Regions from separate parts of the Stenotrophomonas sp. KH_029 genome, predicted to be linked through region 1. Evidence: riboswitches for the same ligand, from Rfam matches in the RefSeq annotation. Region 1 holds a riboswitch; the other holds the start of a gene.
The links. Region 1 has a riboswitch for glycine ahead of AC3ITM_RS17135 (trimeric intracellular cation channel family protein). Riboswitches for the same ligand answer to the same signal wherever they lie in the genome.
Positions count from the first base shown of each region.

Region 2: linked by a shared signal. The riboswitch ahead of gcvP (aminomethyl-transferring glycine dehydrogenase) and the one ahead of AC3ITM_RS17135 (trimeric intracellular cation channel family protein) in region 1 are both predicted to bind glycine.

Region 1 is NZ_CM174498.1:3,807,485-3,817,807, forward strand. It holds gene AC3ITM_RS17105 (NAD(P)/FAD-dependent oxidoreductase) at 1-480, shown strand, start outside; gene AC3ITM_RS17110 (hypothetical protein) at 477-740, shown strand; gene AC3ITM_RS17115 (hypothetical protein) at 709-1,158, opposite strand; gene AC3ITM_RS17120 (nuclear transport factor 2 family protein) at 1,162-1,602, opposite strand; gene AC3ITM_RS17125 (ribonuclease E inhibitor RraB) at 1,679-2,023, opposite strand; gene AC3ITM_RS17130 (GIY-YIG nuclease family protein) at 2,121-2,381, opposite strand; glycine riboswitch at 2,426-2,520, shown strand; glycine riboswitch at 2,529-2,620, shown strand; gene AC3ITM_RS17135 (trimeric intracellular cation channel family protein) at 2,710-3,327, shown strand; gene aroG (3-deoxy-7-phosphoheptulonate synthase AroG) at 3,502-4,575, opposite strand; gene AC3ITM_RS17145 (DUF6616 family protein) at 4,841-5,188, opposite strand; gene AC3ITM_RS17150 (DNA alkylation repair protein) at 5,203-5,946, opposite strand; gene AC3ITM_RS17155 (MarR family winged helix-turn-helix transcriptional regulator) at 5,943-6,437, opposite strand; gene AC3ITM_RS17160 (DUF6445 family protein) at 6,513-7,109, opposite strand; gene groL (chaperonin GroEL) at 7,332-8,981, opposite strand; gene AC3ITM_RS17170 (co-chaperone GroES) at 9,081-9,368, opposite strand; gene AC3ITM_RS17175 (endonuclease) at 9,774-10,323, shown strand, end outside.
Region 2 is NZ_CM174498.1:3,078,786-3,089,108, forward strand. It holds gene AC3ITM_RS13955 (phosphoethanolamine transferase) at 1-908, shown strand, start outside; gene AC3ITM_RS13960 (M2 family metallopeptidase) at 1,362-3,356, shown strand; gene AC3ITM_RS13965 (hypothetical protein) at 4,273-4,665, opposite strand; gene AC3ITM_RS13970 (multidrug effflux MFS transporter) at 4,799-6,022, opposite strand; glycine riboswitch at 6,302-6,403, shown strand; gene gcvP (aminomethyl-transferring glycine dehydrogenase) at 6,489-9,383, shown strand; gene AC3ITM_RS13980 (DUF1993 domain-containing protein) at 9,534-10,055, shown strand; gene AC3ITM_RS13985 (amino acid permease) at 10,098-10,323, opposite strand, start outside.

The DNA.
Region 1 (10,323 bases):
GACCGCGCCGGCCGCGTGCCGGTGCAGCCGGACCTCACCATCGACGGCCACCCGGAGATCTTCGTCGCCGGCGACCTGGCCGCGCTCAGCCAGGCCGACGGCAGGCCGGTGCCCGGCGTGGCGCCGGCGGCCAAGCAGATGGGCAGGCACGTGGCGGCGGTCATCGGCGCGCGGCTGGAAAACAAACCCGCGCCGGGCCCGTTCAAGTACCAGGACTTCGGCAACCTGGCCACGATCGGGCGCATGGCCGCGATCGTGCACCTGGGCCGGCTGCAGTTGTCCGGCGTGCTGGCCTGGTGGTTCTGGCTGGCCGCGCACGTGTTCTTCCTGATCGGCTTCCGCAACCGCCTGGTGGTGCTGCTGAACTGGGCCGTGGCGTACTGGAGCTACCAGCGCAGCGCACGGATCATCTTTGGGGACGACCGCGAGGATCGGCGACCAAGGCAACCGACCGACACCCACCAGGGGCCGACCGCATGAGCAACCTTGAAACCTGCCCGCGCTGTTCAACGCGCTTCGATTCGCGCAAGGCTCTGTTTCGCAGCGGCGTGCCGATGTTCTTCAATGCCATCACTGCCCGAAACGTGCAGATGGTGGTGCGCTGCCCGACGTGCGGCTACCGCTTCGACGGGCAGGACGTGCGCCTGTTCGGCTTCCTGCCACCGGAGGGGTTGCGCTGGGTGCTGGTGGGCCTGCTAGCGCTGTGCGTCATCCTGATGTTCGCGCTGCCGCCGCGCTAGGGCGATTGCGCACCTGGCAGAATTCCTCCAGCCGGGCGGTATCGGCGATCTGCGTGGCCGTCCAGTGCCGGGTGATCCAGGTGGTCAGTGCGGCGTTGGCCAGGTGCCACTGCCCCATGCGCATACGCGGCCCACGCATCAGGTGCCGGGCTGCCACCCATGATGCTTCGCGATGCACCGGCGCGATTTTCTTCATCGAATGCGTAAGCAGTTCGACAGTGTGGCCCCAGGGATTCATTGCCTCGACCCCGTCTCGCGGCGTGTCATCGCAGGCGGCGCGGTGAGTCGGTGCAACGGCGGCCGGCTGCGGCAGCGCGTGGACGCTGGCCAGGCCGAGCAGATACAGCACGCCCGGCAAGGCGCCGATCAGTACCACCGCCAGCAGCAGCCCAGCCCAGGCCTTGCCAGCCGCGCCCACCGCCTATGGCGCCTTCGGTTTGCTGTACCACAACGCGTTGACGATGATCCAACGCCCGTCGAACCGGCCCATGTGGAAATAGTCGACGAACCAGGGCGTTTCCAGCCGCACCGAGGCCGCGTTGCCGGTGACATCGAGCACCTTGCAGCGGCGGTTCCATTGGTCCCGGGGCGTCTTCAACGCGCCCTGCCGGGTAAGCGCCACCAGTTCTTCCTTCGACATCCGGCGCAGGCCCAGGCGCTCGTCCGGGGTGTCGCCAAGGATCGCGCGCTTGGCCAGGTCCGGGTGCAGCGAACGCGCCACGCGGGCCGGATCGCCTTCGAGCTGGCCGTCCACGTAGTCCAGGCAGGTCGCTTCGATCGCCGACACGGTGGCCGGATCGGCAACGGCGGGCGCAGGCGTGGTTGCCGCCGCCAGCGCGAACATCACAGACAACATCGACATCGTTGGTCTCCGTTGGAACAACCCGATTGAAGCCACAACACCGGCACCGGCATTGGAGCGGCGCCTGCGGGCAGGCTCAGCCCTGCGCGATGCAGCCCCAGCCATCGACGCGGCCACTGTATGGGCCGGCCTCGGCATCCAGCAAGGCCTCGAAGCCGGCGATGTTGGCATGCGTGGGCAGCATCATCGGGTACACCACCACCTGCCAGGGAAACGCTTCGTTGCCCTCGTACCGCGACAGCGACACCTTCTGTTCGTTGCGCAGCAGATGCACCGCAAAGCCGATGGCGTCATCTTCGCCGGGAAAGACCAGCGCAAAATCCACTTCGCGGGGAATGCTCAGGTCGTCGCCATCCTGGAGCATGTTCCACAGCACATCGCCGTTTTCGTCTTGCGGGTACAGGGCCAGATCGCGTGACATGACACTCCACGGCCTCAGTGAGCCGATCGCGGGAAGGTGGACGATGGTAGTGCGCCGGGCAGGACGCGAACAAGCGGGGGCCCGGCAGCGCCCGGCCTCAGGGTTGCTGCAGCCAGGCCAGCTTGCGCCCGCGTGGCTGGCGCTTGAGCTGCCACTCAGCCTTCGACGCCGCCGCCCGGTCCGGGTAGGCGCGCATCGCCAGCACCTTCAACGGCGGGTTGGCGCGGGTGTAGCGGGCCCCTTTGCCGGCCAGGTGGGCCTGGAAGCGGGCCTCCACATCGTTGCTGATGCCGGCGTAGTAGCTGCCGTTGCGGCATTCCAGCAGGTACACATACCAGGGGGTGGGTTCAGCGGGCATACCGGGATTATCGACCAACCGGGGCGCGGCGGCTGCTAGAATCCGCCCCGGATGCAGGAGAGAGGCGCCGCGCTGGCGCCCGCCGAAGGCGCAGGCTCCCATAATCGCTCAGGCCGGTGGCGTGATACGCCACCAACCATGCATCCGACACGCCGATCTGGAGAGAGGTCTTCAATGACCCGCCGAAGGGGCACGTGGCCTTGGCCACCGAACTCTCAGGCAAAAGGACAGCGGGAGCGGCAGCGGAATCCCACCCCCACGCCCGTGCACCGCACGGGTGTGCCGGCTGCGTGTTTCCGTCCCCGCCTGACGTGTCCGGATGCTCCCCATGCTGCTCTCCCTGATCTACCTCATCGCCATTTCCGCCGAAGCCATGACCGGCGCGCTGTCGGCCGGGCGGCGGCGGATGGACCTGTTCGGCGTGATCATCATCGCCTGCGTCACCGCACTGGGCGGTGGCTCGTTGCGCGACATCGTGCTCGGGCACTACCCGTTGGGCTGGGTGAAGCACCCCGAGTACCTGGGCTTCACCATCTGCGCGGCGTTGATCGCCACCTGGGTGGCGCGCTGGATGCATCATTTCCGTCGCACCTTCCTGGTGCTGGACGGGCTGGGGCTGATCTGCTTCACCCTGATCGGCTGCGCGGTGGCACGCGAGGGCGGGCACGCCGCGCCGATCGTGCTGATCGCCGGCATGTTGACCGGCGCCTTCGGCGGGGTGCTGCGCGATGTGCTCTGCAACGAGGTGCCGCTGATCTTCCAGAAGGAGCTGTACGCGGTGATCACCCTGCTTACCGGCGCGGCGTGGCTGGTGCTGCTGGAGCTGGGCGTATCGCTCAATGCGGCCACGCTGTGGTGCCTGGGCGGCGGCTTCCTGCTGCGCCTGCTGGCGATCCACTTCAAATGGGAAATGCCCAAGTTCGTCTACCGCGACGAGGTGCATTGAACGGAACGTTCAATGCACCGGTAGCGACCGACCGTTGGTCGGGCGGCCTGCCCTACGTTCAATGCACCGGTAGCACCCGACCGTTGGTCGGGTGACCTGCCCTACGTTCAATGCACCGGTAGCACCCGACCGTTGGTCGTGTGAGGTGGTGTACCGACCAACGGTCGGTACCTACTACGCGGCTTGGCTCACCCGCGCCGCCCGCCGCGCCCGCACCGCGCCGGCCAGGCTTTCCAGCACCGCCAGCGAGGCGTCCCAGCCGATGCAGCCATCGGTGATGCTCTGCCCGTAGACCAGCGGCTGGCCCTCCACCAGGTCCTGGCGCCCGGCCACCAGGTGGCTTTCGATCATCACCCCGACGATGCGCTCTTCCCCATCGGCCAGCTGCGCGTTGATGTCGGCGATGACCCTGGGCTGGTTTTCCGGGTTCTTGCTGCTGTTGGCGTGGCTGGCGTCGATCATGATGCGCGGTGCCAGCTGCGCCTTGGCCAGGGTCTGGCAGGTCGCCTCGACGTGGGCGGCATCGTAGTTGGGGATCTTGCCGCCGCGCAGGATCACGTGGCAATCCGGGTTGCCGGCGGTGGCTACGATGGCGGTGTCGCCCTGCTTGGTCACCGACAGGAAGTGATGCGGATTGGACGCTGCGCCGATCGCGTCGGCGGCGATCTTGATGTTGCCGTCGGTACCGTTCTTGAATCCCACCGGGCACGACAGCCCCGAGGCCAGTTCACGGTGCACCTGGCTTTCGGTGGTGCGCGCGCCGATCGCGCCCCAGGCGACCAGGTCGGCGATGTACTGCGGGGAGATCACATCGAGGAATTCCACGCCGGCCGGCAGGCCCAGCTTGTTGATGTCGCGCAGCAGGCCGCGCGCCACGCGCAGCCCCTTGTTGATGTTGAAGCTGCCGTCCAGGTCCGGATCGTTGATCAGGCCCTTCCAGCCGACCGTGGTGCGCGGCTTTTCGAAGTACACGCGCATGACGATCTCCAGCTCATCGGCATAGGCATCGCGCAGCGGCTTGAGGCGCTGGGCGTATTCGATGGCGGCCACCGGATCATGGATCGAGCACGGGCCGATCACCACGGCCAGGCGGTCGTCGCGGCCGTGCAGGATCTCGTGCAGGGCCGCGCGCGAGGCGCTGACCGTATCGGAGGCCTGCTCATCGCAGGGCAGCATCGCCAGCAGTTGGGCCGGCGGGGTCAACGGTTCGATCTTGCGGATACGCAGGTCGTCGGTGTGCGGGGGCATCGGGGGAAACTCCTTGGAAGTGGGGGTCCCCAGCGCGGCGGCAACAAAAAAGCCGCCAGGTGCGCTGGCGGCTTTCGGGTATGCGTCTGAAGCTTTCTTCAGGGTGAGCGCATGCCTTCCTCCGCCGGTGGCTTCGGAAAGTAATACCAAAAGTAGGAATTGGCGTGGCGTGCGTTCATTGGGGAGTATTGATAGCACAGCTTCTGCGCAGTGCAAAATGTTTCAAACGCAACTGGAACCGCATGTTCAGCCGTCGCCGTCCTGCTTATGCCTTGGGCAGCGCCGCCAGCTCGGCCAGGTGCTGCTGCAGCCCGCCGGCGGCGCCGGCGACGTGGGTGGTGGTGAAATAGGTGTGCCAGCCGGTCGCTTCGATCGCCGCCAGCAGAGCATCGGCATCCTGGCGCGCGCTGCACTGCCAGACCGCATAGAACTGCTCGGCACTGGTATGCGGCACGTCCTGGTCCAGCGGGCCCATCGCCAGCGGCGTGATCCGGGCCGGATCCACGTGCTGCATGCCGGCGCCGATGCGGGCGAACAGGGCCGCACGCGACAACGCATCCAGCGCGGTCCAGGCGGGGGTGGCGGTGTAGAGCTCGATCAACATGTACGACATGGCGCTTCCTGGGGTCAGAGCGAGCGCAACGCGCGCTTGCGGATATGGGTGTTGGCCGGATCATCGGCATGGCATTGCTGCCAGCGGGCGCACAGCGCGCGCACCCAGTCGGGCTGGCTCTTGCCGGCATCATTCAACCAGTTGCCGACCGCGTCCTGCACATAACGCGACTCATCGCAGCACAGCGCCTCCAGCAGGCCCTGCGCATGCTGCGGCTCCTGCTTGAACAAGGCGATATGCGCAGCCCATACGCCGCGGGGGCGCAGCGCTTCGCAGGCGAAGCGGCGCACATTGGCGGACGCATCGGCGGTCCACGGCTGCAGATGCGCCAGCACCCGCAGCGGTTCTGCGGCGATGTGCGGGCGCACGGCCAGCCAGGCCCATTCGCGCACGCCAAAATGACCGTCGTCGGCCAGCGCGCGCAATGCATCGAGCTTGTGCTCCAGCGACAGGCGCGGGTCGCTGCCGATCAGGTAACAGGCCCAGCCGCGCACGGTGTCGCTGCGGTGCTCGCGCCACTGCGCGGCATCGCCCAGTGCGTGCGCGCGCAGCAGGGTGGCTGCGCCCTGCATGCGCACGGTGATGCCACTGCCGGCGGCCTTGCCCATGCTGGCCAACGCAGCAGCCGGCAGCGCGGGGGCGACGCTGGCCAGCAGCCTGGCGAAATCCAGCGCTAGGATTTCGGCCAGATGGGTCGCCTCGGCATGGCCGCCATCCAGTTGGGCGCGGCGTTCGCGCGACAGTGGCGGCGTCTTCATCCGGCCCGACCGGCATCGGTGCGCGCCCAGATCCGCTGCAGCAGGCCGCTGAGCAGGGCGCGCTCGGCATCACCGAGATCGGCGAACAGGCTGCCGATCCACTGGCGGTGCTGGTCGAACAACGCCACCGCGAGGGCTTCGCCGGCGGCGGTCAAGCGGACGTTGATGCGACGCTTGTCGTGCGCATCGCTGTGCCGTTCCAGCAGCGCGTCGCGCTCCAGCCCATCCAGCAACCCGGTCACGGTGGCACGGGCGACGCCGGCGCGCTCGGCAAGCTGGTGCGGCGACAGCGGTTCGGCCGCACCCTGCAGCAGGAACAGCAGCACGAAGCGGCCCTCGCTCAGGCCCAGCGGTGCGAGCCGGTTGGCGCAGTCCTGGTCGATCGCGCTGGCCAGCGAGAGCAGCTGGAAACACTGCGCCAGGCCATCACGCTCGGTATGGCCGCGGCGCTGCATCTCGGCAAGGAAGGCATGGTGCTTGGGTTCCAGCATCGGGATGCAGATAAGTGATTAGTCGCCTAATCATAACCCCGGAAGATCGTCTGTGAAAGGGTTGTATCGTGCGGCTCAAGCCGATTCGAAGAACATCAGGTAGACCAGCCGGCCGTTCTCCATGCGGTCACCGAATGCCGGGCCGGCGGTATGCCACAGCCACGGCCGCAGCAGCACCAGGCGGTTGAAGTGCATCGGCACGCGCATGGTCATTTCCCACTGCGCATCGTCGGCACTGTCCCGCTCGATGATGTCACGGTGCATGGCCGGGCGGTCGGCATAGCCGTACCGCGCCAACTCCGCATCATCCAGCGCCAGCCGTTCCGTGCCGGTGCGGCGATGACGGAAGAACTCGGTGCCGCCCTGGCAGTCCTGCGGCGCGCTGAGGTACAAAATGCCCGACCAGTGCGAACGGTCCACATGCACCCTGGCGCGGCCCACGTCATTGGCCAGGGTGATGCGGAACTTGCCATGCGACTGCCGCGGCGACACCGCGCGCAGCGGTTCGTTGACCAACCGCGAGACGACCTGGTCCAGGCCGTCGATTTCCAGCCGTTCGACCGAGTTGCGGCCGGGAAAGGCGCCATCCTGCTCGGGATAGGTCAGTCCCAGCCCGGCAGTGCGCAGGGACTGCGCGTCGTCCGGAGCGAGGAAGTCATCGACGACGATCATGGAAGTAGGCATCTGCCGAGCGTAGCCGGATGGCACCGGTCGCGGCAAGGCGTGGCGCCGGGGGCGGCCGAGGCAACGACGAGCGCGCGGTGACCCCAGCAATGCACGCACAAAAAAACCCCGCCTTGCGGCGGGGTTTTTCTTGTGCGGCCGATGGTGTGTGCCGACCAACGGTCGGCACCTACCGGACCGATGCGTGCCGGCCAGCGGCCGGCGACGGCATCAGAAGTCCATGCCGCCCATGCCACCCATACCGCCCATGCCACCGCCAGCTGCGCCGGCGCCGTCATCCTTCTTCGGGGCATCGGCCACCATGGCTTCGGTGGTGATCATCAGGCCGGCGATCGAGGCGGCGTTCTGCAGCGCCGAACGGGTCACCTTGGTCGGGTCCAGGATGCCGAATTCCAGCATGTCGCCGAATTCGCCGGTGGCCGCGTTGTAGCCGAAGCTGCCGGTGCCTTCCTTGACCTTGTTGACGATGACCGACGGCTCTTCGCCGGCGTTGGCGACGATTTCGCGCAGCGGGGCTTCCATCGCGCGCAGGGCGATCTGGATGCCGTGGTTCTGGTCTTCGTTGGCACCCTTCAGGCCGGCCAGTGCGGTGACCGCACGGACCAGGGCAACGCCGCCGCCCGGCACCACGCCTTCTTCAACGGCTGCACGGGTAGCATGCAGGGCGTCGTCGACGCGGTCCTTCTTTTCCTTCATCTCGATTTCGGTCGAAGCGCCGACCTTGATCACGGCAACGCCGCCGGCCAGCTTGGCCACGCGTTCCTGCAGCTTCTCGCGGTCGTAGTCCGAGGAGGTGTCTTCGATCTGGGTCTTGATCTGGGTCACGCGCGCTTCGATGTTGGCCTTCTCGCCGGCGCCATCGATGATCGTGGTGTTTTCCTTGGAGACCTGCACCTTCTTGGCGCGGCCCAGGTCCTTGAGCGTGGCCTTTTCCAGCGACAGGCCGATTTCCTCGGAGATCACGGTGCCGCCGGTCAGCACGGCCATGTCTTCCAGCATCGCCTTGCGACGGTCGCCGAAGCCCGGTGCCTTGACGGCCACGACCTTGACGATGCCACGGATGGTGTTGACCACCAGGGTCGCCAGCGCTTCGCCTTCGATGTCTTCAGCGATGATCAGCAGCGGCTTGCCGGACTTGGCCACGCCTTCCAGCACGGGCAGCAGGTCGCGCACGTTGGAGATCTTCTTGTCGTGCAGCAGCACGTACGGATCGTCCAGGTCGGCGGTCTGCGACTGCTGGTTGTTGATGAAGTACGGCGACAGGTAGCCGCGGTCGAACTGCATGCCTTCGACCACGTCCAGCTCGTTGTCCAGGCCCGAGCCTTCTTCAACGGTGATCACGCCTTCCTTGGTCACCCGGCGCATCGCTTCGGCGATGATGTTGCCGATCGATTCGTCGGAGTTGGCCGAGATCGTGCCGACCTGGGCGATCGCCTTGTCGTCGGTGGTCGGCTTGGAGATGTTCTTCAGCTCGGCGACGGCGGCGATCACGGCCTTGTCGATACCGCGCTTGAGGTCCATCGGGTTCATGCCGGCAGCGACGGCCTTGGCGCCTTCGCGGATCAGGGCCTGGGCCAGCACGGTGGCGGTGGTGGTGCCGTCGCCGGCGTCGTCGTTGGTGCGGGAAGCAACTTCCTTCACCATCTGCGCGCCCATGTTCTCGAACTTGTCAGCCAGTTCGATTTCCTTGGCGACGGACACGCCGTCCTTGGTGATGGTCGGGGCGCCGAAGCTCTTTTCGAGCACGACGTTGCGGCCCTTCGGGCCCAGGGTGGCCTTGACGGCATTGGCGAGCACGTTGACGCCGCGCACCATGCGCGAACGGGCATCTTCACCGAAACGAATATCTTTGGCAGCCATTGCGATTACCTTTTCTGTAGAGCCGGGCGCTGCCCGGCTGTATGTAATGAGGAACGAAGAACGACAGCGGCGAACCGGGCACGGCCCGGTTCAACCGGCTCAGCCAACGATGGCGAGCACGTCGTCTTCGCGCAGGACCTTGTACTCGACGCCTTCAGCCTTGTAGCTGCTGCCGGCGTACTGGCCGTAGATGACCTTGTCACCGACCTTCAGCGACGGCGCGCGCACGCTGCCGTTGTCCAGCGGCTTGCCCGGGCCCACGGCCACAACTTCGCCCTTGGTCGACTTTTCCTTGGCGGAATCGGGGATCAAGATGCCACCGGACGAGACTTCGTCGGCTTCGATCGGCTTGACTACGACGCGGTCATGAAGCGGCTTGATACTCATGTGAGACCTCTTAAGTTGTTGATTGGTCTTGGAAAGTCTGGCGGCGTTAGCAGTCACCCGGGGCGACTGCCAACCACGCTCACGAAAAAACCCGACAGTGCGGGACAGAGCAGAGATGAGGCTGGCCGGGAGCCTTTCAAGGGGTAGCCGGCAAATTTTTACTGCTCCGCCCCAATGCCGCAGGTCCGGCCCGCACCCACAGGGAGCCGGGCCGGAGCGCGGCACGGCCGGCCAGACTTCGTCCAACCCCGGGGCTGGCCTGCCGTCCAGGCACCGCAACGCCCCTTGGACCGTCATTTTCTTGACGCACGTCTCAATGCTGGCGGCCGATACCGACATATCGATAGATGTGTCATCTGAATTGATTAGATTCGGCCGGCAATACCCAATCACAAGGAGACGTAGATGAGGTTGCTCACACCGCTGTCCCTGGGGTGCCTGCTGGCATTGGCTGCCGGCGCTGCCCAGGCGGACGTATTCATCAATGAACTGCATTACGACGACAACACCGCCGCCGGCGACGTCGGCGAGGCGATCGAAGTCGTCGCCACGGCCGGTGAGGACCTCAGCAGCTATCGGCTGTACCTGTACAACGGCAGCACCCCGTCGGCGGCCACCGTATACGCCAACAACCCGGTCCCTGCCGGCACCGCCGCCAGTTGCGGCAAGGCCACCCTGGCCACGCTCACCTACCCCAGCAACGGCCTGCAGAACGGCGCCAACGACGGCATCGCACTGGTCGATGGCAGCGGCAAGGTCATCCAGTTCATCAGTTACGAAGGCACCATCACCGCCGCCGCCGGCCCGGCCGCCGGGCTGACCAGCCAGAACATCCCGGTCAGCGAGAGCAACAGCACCGCCCCGGGCACCTCCCTGCAGCTCACCGGCAGCGGCAGCCAGTACACCCACTTCAGCTGGGCTGCCTCGGCGGCGCAGACCTTCGGTGCCTGCAACG
Region 2 (10,323 bases), 730 kb from region 1:
TGATGGGCGAGACCGCGCGCGCGCAGAACTGGGGGCTCAACGGCTATCCCAGGCAGACCACGCCGCAGCTGGCCCAGGCCGGCGTGATCAACTTCCCGGACATGCATGCGTGCGGCACCAGCACCGAGGTATCGCTGCCCTGCCTGTTCTCGCCGTATGGCCGCCACGACTACGATGAGAAGAAGATCCGTGCCCACCAGTCGCTGCTGCATGTGCTGGACCGTGCCGGCATCGGTACGCTGTGGCGCGACAACCAGTCCGGCTGCAAGGGCGTCTGCGAAGGCCTGCCGGTGCAGGCACTGGACGATGCCAAACACCCGCAGCTGTGCGCCAACGGGCGCTGCATGGATGAGATCCTGATCGACGACCTGGCCACCCAGGTGCGCGCCCGGCCCGGCGACCGGGTGGTGGTGCTGCACCAGCTGGGCAACCACGGCCCGAGCTACTTCGAACGCTACCCGGCCCGCTTCCGCCGCTTCACCCCCACCTGCGACACCCCCGACCTGGGCAAGTGCAGCCGCGAGCAGATCACCAACAGCTACGACAACGCCCTGCTGTACACCGACCAGCTGCTGGCCCGCACGATCGGCACGCTGCAGGGCATGGACGACTACGACACGGCGATGATCTACCTGTCCGACCACGGCGAGTCGCTGGGAGAAAAGGGCCTGTTCCTGCACGGCATGCCCTACGCGATCGCCCCGCAGGAGCAGACCCGGGTGCCGATGACGATGTGGTTCTCTCCCGCCTTCGCCGCCAACCGCGGGCTCAACCTGGCCTGCGTGCGACAGCGCGCCGGCCAGTACACCGACCACGACAACCTGTTCCCGTCGGTATTGGGGCTGATGCAGGTCAAAACCGCGATCTACGAACGCGACCGCGATCTGTTTGCCGGGTGCGAGGCATAGACCACTAGATCTGCTGAAAGTGTGAAGCTGCTGGCTATTCCCAGTTCCGCTCGGGCCGGGGTGGCCAGACCGTGGCCCCCAAGGTTCTTCCTCGTCGGGCACCAGAATCAAGTTCCTGCAAGCTACTCCCACAGCCGAACCACAGCATCGGTCGTTGCGTTTGCCATGTGCACCAGCCATGTGTGGACGGGTCGGTGTGGGTGGGTTGGCGGGACCGTCGAAAACATGGATGTTTTCGCCGAGCCTACAGGGACGTACTTGCGGCGTGTCCCGACAACCCATCCGCACCGACCCGTTCCCGGAGCCGTGGCGGCCAATTGCTTTTGAATGGCAAAGCGACCATCCAGCCCCAACTCAAGCGTCCTGCGCAGTGGACGTTGCTGCCCTGCCCCTTGCAGTGCAGCGGGCAGCCCACTAGCCTTCGCCGGTCTGTCACCACCCAAGGATGTCCCCGTGAACCACCGCCCGCTCCTGCTGGCCCTGGCTGTCGGTGCTGCCGCACTGACGCTGGCGGCCTGCCAGAAGGACCCCACCCCGGCCGATGCCCCGGCTGCGAACACCGCCAAGCCCGGCGAGAGCGCAGACCAGTTCATCGCCCGCGTCAACGCCGAGTACAAGGCCATGTACCCGGAAATGACCTCGGCGCAGTGGCTGTCGTCGACCTACATCAACGACGATTCCGAGCGGGTGGCGGCCAAGGCCAACGAACGCTGGCTGACCGTGCTCAACGGCTGGATCACCCAGGCCGCCACGTATGACGGCCAGCCGATGAGCGAAGACACCAAGCGCCAGATCCACCTGCTCAAACTGATGACCTCCATGCCGGCCCCGCGCGACCCGGCCAAGCTGTCCGAACTGACCCGTATCGCCAGCCGCATGGAAGGCGCCTACGGCTCGGGCAAGTACTGCACCGACGACGCCGACCCGGCCAGCTGCCGCCAGCTGGGCGAGCTGGAACAGGTCCTGGCGCGCAGCCGTGATTACGACAAGCAACTGGACGCCTGGCAGGGCTGGCACGCCACCACCAAGCCGATGCGCGCCGACTACCAACGCTTCGTCGGCCTGGTCAACGAAGGCGCCAAGGAAATGGGCTTTGCCGATGCCGGCCAGATGTGGCGCAGCGGCTATGACATGCCGCCCGAACAGATCGGCCCGGAAACCGACCGCCTGTGGGAACAGGTCAAGCCGATGTACGAGCAGCTGCACTGCTACGCCCGCACCAAGCTCGACACCACCTACGGCAAGGACAAGGCCGAGACCGACGGTGGCCTGATCGCCGCCCACCTGCTGGGCAACATGTGGCAGCAGGACTGGTCCAACCTGTGGGACCAGCTGGAACCCTATCCCGGCGCCGGCAGCCTGGACATCACCGCCGCGCTGGAAAAGCAGTACCAGACCAACCTCAGCGGCGCGCTGGCCAAGGCCGGCAGCAGCAACGCCAACGTCGAAGCCCTGTTCAAGGCCCAGCGTGAAGCCGAACTGCGCACCGCCAAGCAGATGACCGAACGCGCGCAGGACTTCTACGTCTCGCTGGGCATGCCGGCACTGCCCAAGTCGTACTGGGACAAGACCCAGTTCATCAAGCCACTGGATCGCGACGTGGTCTGCCATGCCAGTGCCTGGGACATGAACATGGACGGCGACGTGCGCACCAAGATGTGCATCAAGCCGACCGAAGAAAACTTCACCACCATCTACCACGAGCTGGGCCACATCTATTACGACCTGGCCTACAACCCGCTGCCGCCGCTGTTCCAGGGCGGCGCCAACGATGGCTTCCACGAAGCGATCGGCGACACCATCGTGCTGGCGATGACCCCGCAGTACCTCAACTCGATCGGCCTGGTCGACAAGCCGCAGGAAAGCCGCGAAGCCACCATCAACGCACAGATGCGCATGGCCCTGAGCGGCGTGTCGTTCCTGCCGTTCGGCCTGATGATCGACCGCTGGCGCTGGGGCGTGTTCGACGGTTCGATCACCCCGGACCATTACAACCAGGCCTGGTGGGAGCTGAAGGCCAAGTACCAGGGCGTGGCCCCGGCCAGCACCCGCGGCGAGGAGTTCTTCGATCCGGGCGCCAAGTACCACGTACCGGGCAACACCCCGTATACGCGCTACTTCCTGGCGCGCATCCTGCAGTTCCAGTTCTACAAGGGCCTGTGCGATGCCGCCGGCTACAAGGGCCCGCTGCACCAGTGCAGCTTCTACGGCAACAAGGAAGCCGGGCAGAAGTTCTGGGCGATGCTGAGCAAGGGCGCCAGCCAGCCGTGGCAGGCCACCCTGCGCGAGATCACCGGCGGCGACAAGCTCGATGCCGGCCCGATGATCGAGTACTTCACCCCGGTCAATGACTGGCTCAAGCAGCAGAACCAGGGCCAGATGTGCGGTTGGAAGGCCCCGGCCGCCACTGCCGCGGCCAAACCGGCGGCGGCTCCGGCCACCCGCTGAGAAGATGCGGCCGACCATGGGTCGGCTGCGCGGTGATGGGACGAAAAAGCCGGCCCTTGGGCCGGCTTTTTCCGTTGGTTCTTCGCCGATGTCCGGGGCTACAGCCCACCCGGTGGCACTATGGGAGCATGCCACCGGGTGGGCCCGGCCGTTGTCCGGTTGTTGCCGCTGCTGTTTCCGCTTCGCGGATAACGTCAAAAGCGTTTCGTGCCCCTCCGGGGCGCGAGTCACTTTCTTGCTCGTGCAAGAAAGTAACCAAAGAACACGCCCCCGTCCGCGATCCGGCGGGCAACGCCCGCCGGTGCCCTGCGCTTCTCGCGTCATCGGGGGACGGCGCGGAACTCGCTGCGCTCAGACACCCGCGCCTCTTCGCCCCCGCTGCCGCTGCGATGCTCGGCTCGCTCCAAGGGGGGAGGTAGATCAAGATCAAAATCACGGGCAACAGCAACAGCAACAGCAACAGCAACAGCAACAGCAACAGCAACAGCAACAGCAACAGCAACAGCAACAGCAACAGCAATCCGACCACGGTCTGACGTTGCTCCAGTTCCTGGCAACCCCATCACAGGTAGGTCCGACCCATGGTCGGACACGCATCGTCTCGGCATCACGCTGTTCGAGCGTGGCTAGGACCTACGCTTTTCCATGCGTGCCAGCCATGTGTGGAGGGCTGGCGTGGGTGGGTTGGCGGGACTGTCGAAAACACGGATGTTTTCGCCAAGCCCCCACGGATGGGTTCACGGCGTGTCCCGTCAACCCACCCGCGCCAGCCCAATCAGCGCATACGTCGGTCATTGCCGTTGATCTGAGGCTTTAGTGCGCAGCTGACTTCCCGGAAATCGGCGAAGAACCTTTTTCGTTGGTTCTTTCATGCACCGCGGTGGCGGAACGAGCAGCGTCCGACCACGGGTCGGACCTACGCCTGCGCTTTGGGCTTCAACGCGGCCGCGAACTCCAGCTTGAACTGTTCGAAATCCTTGCCATCGGCCTTGGCCTCGGCATGCGCGGCGTCCTTCAATGCATCCGAATACACCAGCCGCACCGGCGTGCCCTGGCGTTCGTGCAGTTCGGCGGCCTGCATGATCAGTGCCAGCACCCGCGCCGCGCTGGGGGTCTGGCCGGCGATGCGCCCATCCATGCCCAGCACCCACTCACCATCGCGGCGCACGATCCCGGCCAGCAGCGTGCGCTGCTGGTCGCGCAGCTCGGCATGCGGTTCCACCGGCGTGGCGGCGGCCTGCTCGCGGTTGGCGGCCTGGGTTTCGCGGCGCCGGCGGATGTCGCGGCGCAGTTTGGAGGTGGTCGACATGCGGGGATTTCCGGACTGCATCAAAGCGTAAAGGATACCGCACGGGCGTTTCCGGGCCGGTGCACGGCCAGCCCGCCCCGGCCTGCCAACGGACAACCAACGGCCCAGACCCGTCGGCCGGCCGCAGCAGCGGTCATTGGCCCGGGGCGAGCCTCTCGCGGCGGCGCTCGCGGTGGCGTTCCCAATACCAGAGACTGGCGCCGAGGGCGAAGAAGCCGGCGTAGCCCAGCGCCAGGTGCACCGGGCTGGCGCTGAGCAGCGGCGAGACCACCCCGGCCACCAGCGTGCTGGTCATCAGCTGGATGAACATCTGCATCGACGAAGCCAGCCCGCGCTGGTGCGGATACATGTCCAGCACCGCCAGCGCCAGGATCGGGAAGATCAGTGCGATGCCCACGCCGCCAAGGAAGATCGGCAGCACCGCCCACGGCAGTTCGATCTGCGGCACCGACAGCACATAGCCCAGGTTGAGCAGGGCCGACACCGCGCACAGCCCGAAACCGATCGCGGCCTGCCGCGGCGCCACCACCCGCCCGGCCATTCGCCCGGACAGGAACGAGCCCATGGTCATGCCGCCGATGGTGGGGATGAACAACCAGGCGAAATCGCCCTCACCCAGCTTGAGGTGCTGCATCACGAACACCGGCGCCGAGGAGATGTACAGGAAGATCCCGGAGAAACTGAGCGCACCGGCCGCAGCCAGGCGCAGCAGACGCGGGTTGGAGCCCATGCGCAGGTAGCTGCGCAGCAGCTCGCGCATCGACAACGGCGTGCGTGCTTCCAGCGGATGGGTTTCGGGCAACCACTTGCCGGTAGCCAGCAGCAGCACCAGCCCGAACAACACCAGGAACCAGAAGATCAACGGCCAGTCGCCGCCGCCGAGCAGGATCCAGCCGCCGATGATCGGCGCGATCGCCGGGGCGACACCGAAAATCATCGAGACCTGGCTCATCAGGCGCTGCGCATCGGCACCGTGGTAGAGATCGCGGATCACCGCGCGGCCGACGATCATGCCGACGCCGGCGGTCATGCCCTGCAGCGCGCGGAACACCAGCAGCGTGGCCATGTCGGTCGACAGCGCGCAGCCGACCGAGGCGCCGATGAACAGCACCAGCCCGCCGATGATCACCCGCTTGCGGCCGAACGCATCGGACAGCGGGCCATGCGCCAGGCCCATCAGTCCGTAGAACAGCAGGTACACGCTGATGGTCTGCTGCACCGCGACCTGGTCCACCTGCATGCGTTGCCCCAGCAGCAGGAAGGCCGGGAAAATGGTGTCGATCGAGAACGGGCCGAACATCGCCAGTCCTGCGAGCAGCAGGGCCAGGCGGCGGGTCGAGGGCGAGGCGGGCGTCATGCGGTCTTCCGTCAGGGCCATGCGCGAATGCACGGCGGGCGCCAGCCCGGAACGGGCGGCGCCAGATGAATACGAGGATCCGATGATGATAGGGCTTTGCCCGGCCCGGCACCATGCCTGCGACGGCGTATCCGGCCCCGCCTGCCCACCCATTCATGTCCTGGCAGGCCGTAGCCGGGCGGGCCGCTGGGCTATAATCGCCGGGCTACACGGTGGGAGAAGCGGTCACCCGCTGCCGAAGGCGCAACGCCCGTAATCGCTCAGGCCCGATACCACCTGCATCAAAACTCTGGAGAGACCGGCCACTGCCGGCGCCGAAGGGGCACGAAGCACGCAGATGCGCGCTTTTAAACTCTCAGGCAAAAGGACAGAGGGGCACCCAGGAAGACCGCAAGGTCCGCTGGCTCGCGCGTCCGCGATCCGCCGGCCCTGCTGGGCTTCCGAACGTGCGTGCCCACTCTTCGAGATGCCAGCCATGTCCCCGAATACCTCCGCCCAGCGTGCCGCTTCCCTGAGCGAGCTTGAACACAGCCACGCGTTCGTCGAACGCCACATCGGCCCCAACGACGCCGAAATCGCGCAGATGCTGGGCGTGGTCGGCCACGCCTCGCTGGACGCGCTGACCGATGCGATCGTCCCGGCCGGGATCAAGTCGCCGGCACCGCTGGCCCTGCCCGAGTCGCTGACCGAAGTGCAGGCACTGGCCAAGATCCGCGCCATCGCCGACAAGAACCAGGTGTTCCGCACCTTCATCGGCCAGGGCTACTACGGCACCCTCACCCCGAACGTGATCCTGCGCAACGTGCTGGAAAACCCGGCCTGGTACACCGCCTACACCCCCTACCAGGCCGAGATCTCGCAGGGCCGCATGGAAGCGCTGATCAACTTCCAGACCCTGTGCGCCGACCTGACCGGCATGGAGATCGCCAATGCCTCGCTGCTGGATGAAGCCACCGCCGCCGCTGAAGCGATGACGCTGGCCAAGCGCTCGGCCAAGTCGAAGTCCGACACCTTCTTCGTGCACGACGCGGTGCACCCGCAGACCCTGGAACTGCTGCGTACCCGCGCAGAACCGCTGGGCATCGTGCTGCGCGTGGGTACCCCGGCCGAAGCACTGGAGGCCGACTGCTACGGCGTGCTGCTGCAGTACCCGGACACCTTCGGCCACGTCGGCGACCACAAGGCGCTGGCCGATGCGGTGCATGCGCGCGGCGGCCTGGTCGCGGTGGCCACCGACCTGCTCGCGCTGACCCTGATCGCCGCACCGGGCGAATGGGGCGCGGACATCGTGGTGGGCAACTCGCAGCGTTTCGGCGTGCCGTTCGGTTTCGGTGGCCCGCACGCCGCCTTCATGGCCTGCCGCGATGCCTACAAGCGTTCGATGCCGGGCCGTCTGATCGGCGTGTCGGTCGATGCCCAGGGCAATGCCGCCTACCGCCTGACCCTGCAGACCCGCGAGCAGCATATCCGCCGCGAGAAGGCCACCTCCAACATCTGCACCGCGCAGGTGCTGCTGGCCGTGATGGCCTCGATGTACGCGGTATACCACGGCCCGGACGGCCTGACCCGGATCGCCCGCCGCACCCACCGCCTGGCCGCGATCCTGGCCGCGGCGCTGCGCAACGCCGGCATCAACGTCGGCGCGCAGTTCTTCGACACCCTGCACGTCAAGGACATCGACGCCCAGGCGATCCACGCCAAGGCGGCCGCGGCGCGCATCAACCTGCGCGCGATCGACAGCGAAGCGGTCGGCATCAGCCTGGATGAGACCACCACCCGTGAGGACATCGTCGCGCTGGGCCGCCTGTTCGGCGCCAGCGTTGACGTGGACGCCCTGGACGCGGCCACCGCCGATGCGTTGCCGGCCGGCCTGGTCCGCACCAGTGCGTTCCTGACCCACCCGGTGTTCAACACCCACCACAGCGAACACGAGCTGCTGCGCTACCTGCGTTCGCTGGCGGACAAGGACCTGGCCATGGATCGCACCATGATCCCGCTGGGCAGCTGCACCATGAAGCTCAACGCCACCGCCGAGATGATCCCGGTGACCTGGCCGGAGTTCGCCAACATCCACCCGCTGGCCCCGGCCGACCAGGCCACCGGCTACAAGGAACTGATCGACGGGCTGGAAGCGATGCTGGTGGAATGCACCGGCTACGACGCGGTCAGCCTGCAGCCCAATTCCGGCGCGCAGGGCGAGTACGCCGGCCTGCTGGCGATCCGCGCCTACCACCGCTCGCGCGGTGAAGACCATCGCGATGTCTGCCTGATCCCCGATTCGGCGCACGGCACCAACCCGGCCTCGGCGCAGATGTGCGGCATGAAGGTGGTGGTGACCAAGACCGATGCCAACGGCAACGTCGACCTGGAAGACATCCGCGTCAACGCCGAGAAGTACAGCGACCGCCTGGCCGCACTGATGATCACCTACCCGTCCACGCATGGCGTGTTCGAGGAAGAGGTGGTGGAAATCTGCGAGATCGTGCACAAGCACGGCGGCCAGGTGTATACCGACGGCGCCAACATGAACGCTCTGGTCGGCGTGGCCAAGCCCGGCAAGTGGGGCTCGGACGTGTCGCACCTGAACCTGCACAAGACCTTCTGCATCCCGCACGGCGGCGGCGGCCCGGGCGTCGGCCCGTGCGCGGTCAAGGCGCACCTCGCGCCGTTCCTGCCCAAGGTGCTGGGTGGGCAAGGCGATGTCGGCATGGTCAGCGCGGCCAGCTTCGGCAGCGCCTCGATCCTGCCGATCAGCTGGATGTACATCACCCTGATGGGCACCGCCGGCCTGCGCAAGGCGACCCAGGTAGCCCTGCTCAACGCCAACTACATCGCCAAGCGCCTGGCCCCGCACTTCAAGACCCTGTACACCGGCCGCAACGGGCTGGTCGCACACGAGTGCATCCTGGACGTGCGCCCGCTGGAGAAGACCTCCGGCATCGGCGCCGAAGACGTGGCCAAGCGCCTGATCGACTTCGGCTTCCACGCCCCGACCCTGAGCTTCCCGGTCGCCGGCACGCTGATGGTGGAACCGACCGAAAGCGAATCCCTGCACGAGCTGGATCGCTTCATCAACGCGATGATCCAGATCCGCGAGGAAATCGCCGCGATCGAAGACGGGCGACTGGACCGCGAGGACAATCCGCTCAAGCACGCCCCGCACACCGCCACGGCGGTGTCGGCCAGCGAGTGGTCGCATGCCTACCCGCGCGAGCTGGCGGCCTTCCCGCTGGCCAGCCTGCGCCAGCAGAAGTACTGGCCGCCGGTGGCGCGCGTGGACAACGTCTACGGCGACAAGAACGTGATGTGCGCCTGCATCCCGGTCGATGCGTACAAGGAAGACGAGGGCGTGGAGGTCTAGGCCTCCAGCGCGCTGAAGCAATCGGACGGCCCGCGCAAGCGGGCCGTTTTCGTAGCGCCTGGTGCTACCCGGTGCTGGCCGATATCGATCATCATGCGACGCCCACGGCCAACACCCGGCCCTGTCCCCTCCCACGTACAAGGAAGCATCATGTCGATCCATCAGATGAACATCCGCGGTTTCGCGCAGATGCTTGGCGCACTCCGCGGCCAGCTGGACAAGGCCGACGCGCACGCGCTGGCTGTGGGCTATGACCCACGCAACCTGCTCTCGGCGCGGTTGGCGCCGGACATGCACCCATTGGCCAAGCAGCTGCAGTTCGCCTGCACACAGGCGCACGAAGCGGTATGCCGGCTCAGCGGACGGCCGCTGCCGTCACTGCAGGCACCCGACGACCTCGACCAGGCGCGTGCGCTGATCGACCAGACCCTGGACCAGCTGGCGTCTGCAGACGCGGCGGTCATCGATGCCGGCGCCTCGCGCGATGTGGCGATCGAACTGGCCGGCGACCTTGCCTTCGACATGAAGGGCAGCGAGTACGCCGCATACTGGGCCACGCCGCAGTTCTATTTCCACCTGATCACCGCCTATAGCATCCTGCGCCACAATGGCGTGCCGCTGGGGAAGGCGGACTACGTACCCCACATGTTCGCCTGGGTGCGACAGAACTAGGGATGCTGGTGCCGTAGGCCCTGCCCTGCCCGGCTCTACCGGTCAATCTGCTTGGCGGTTGGCGCGCATGCGGCGTGCGATTTCGCTGCTGAGCGCGATCACCGCCGTCAGCACCGCCATCGACAGGAACTGCGTGCGGGTCTGTGTCTCGGACAGCAGCAGACCGAAGATCAGCGCCAGCACGCCCAGGCCCAGCAGGGTCAGGTACGGATAGCCGGCCATCCGGAACGGCAGGCGGGTGCCGTCGCGGTTGGCCCGATGGCGCAGG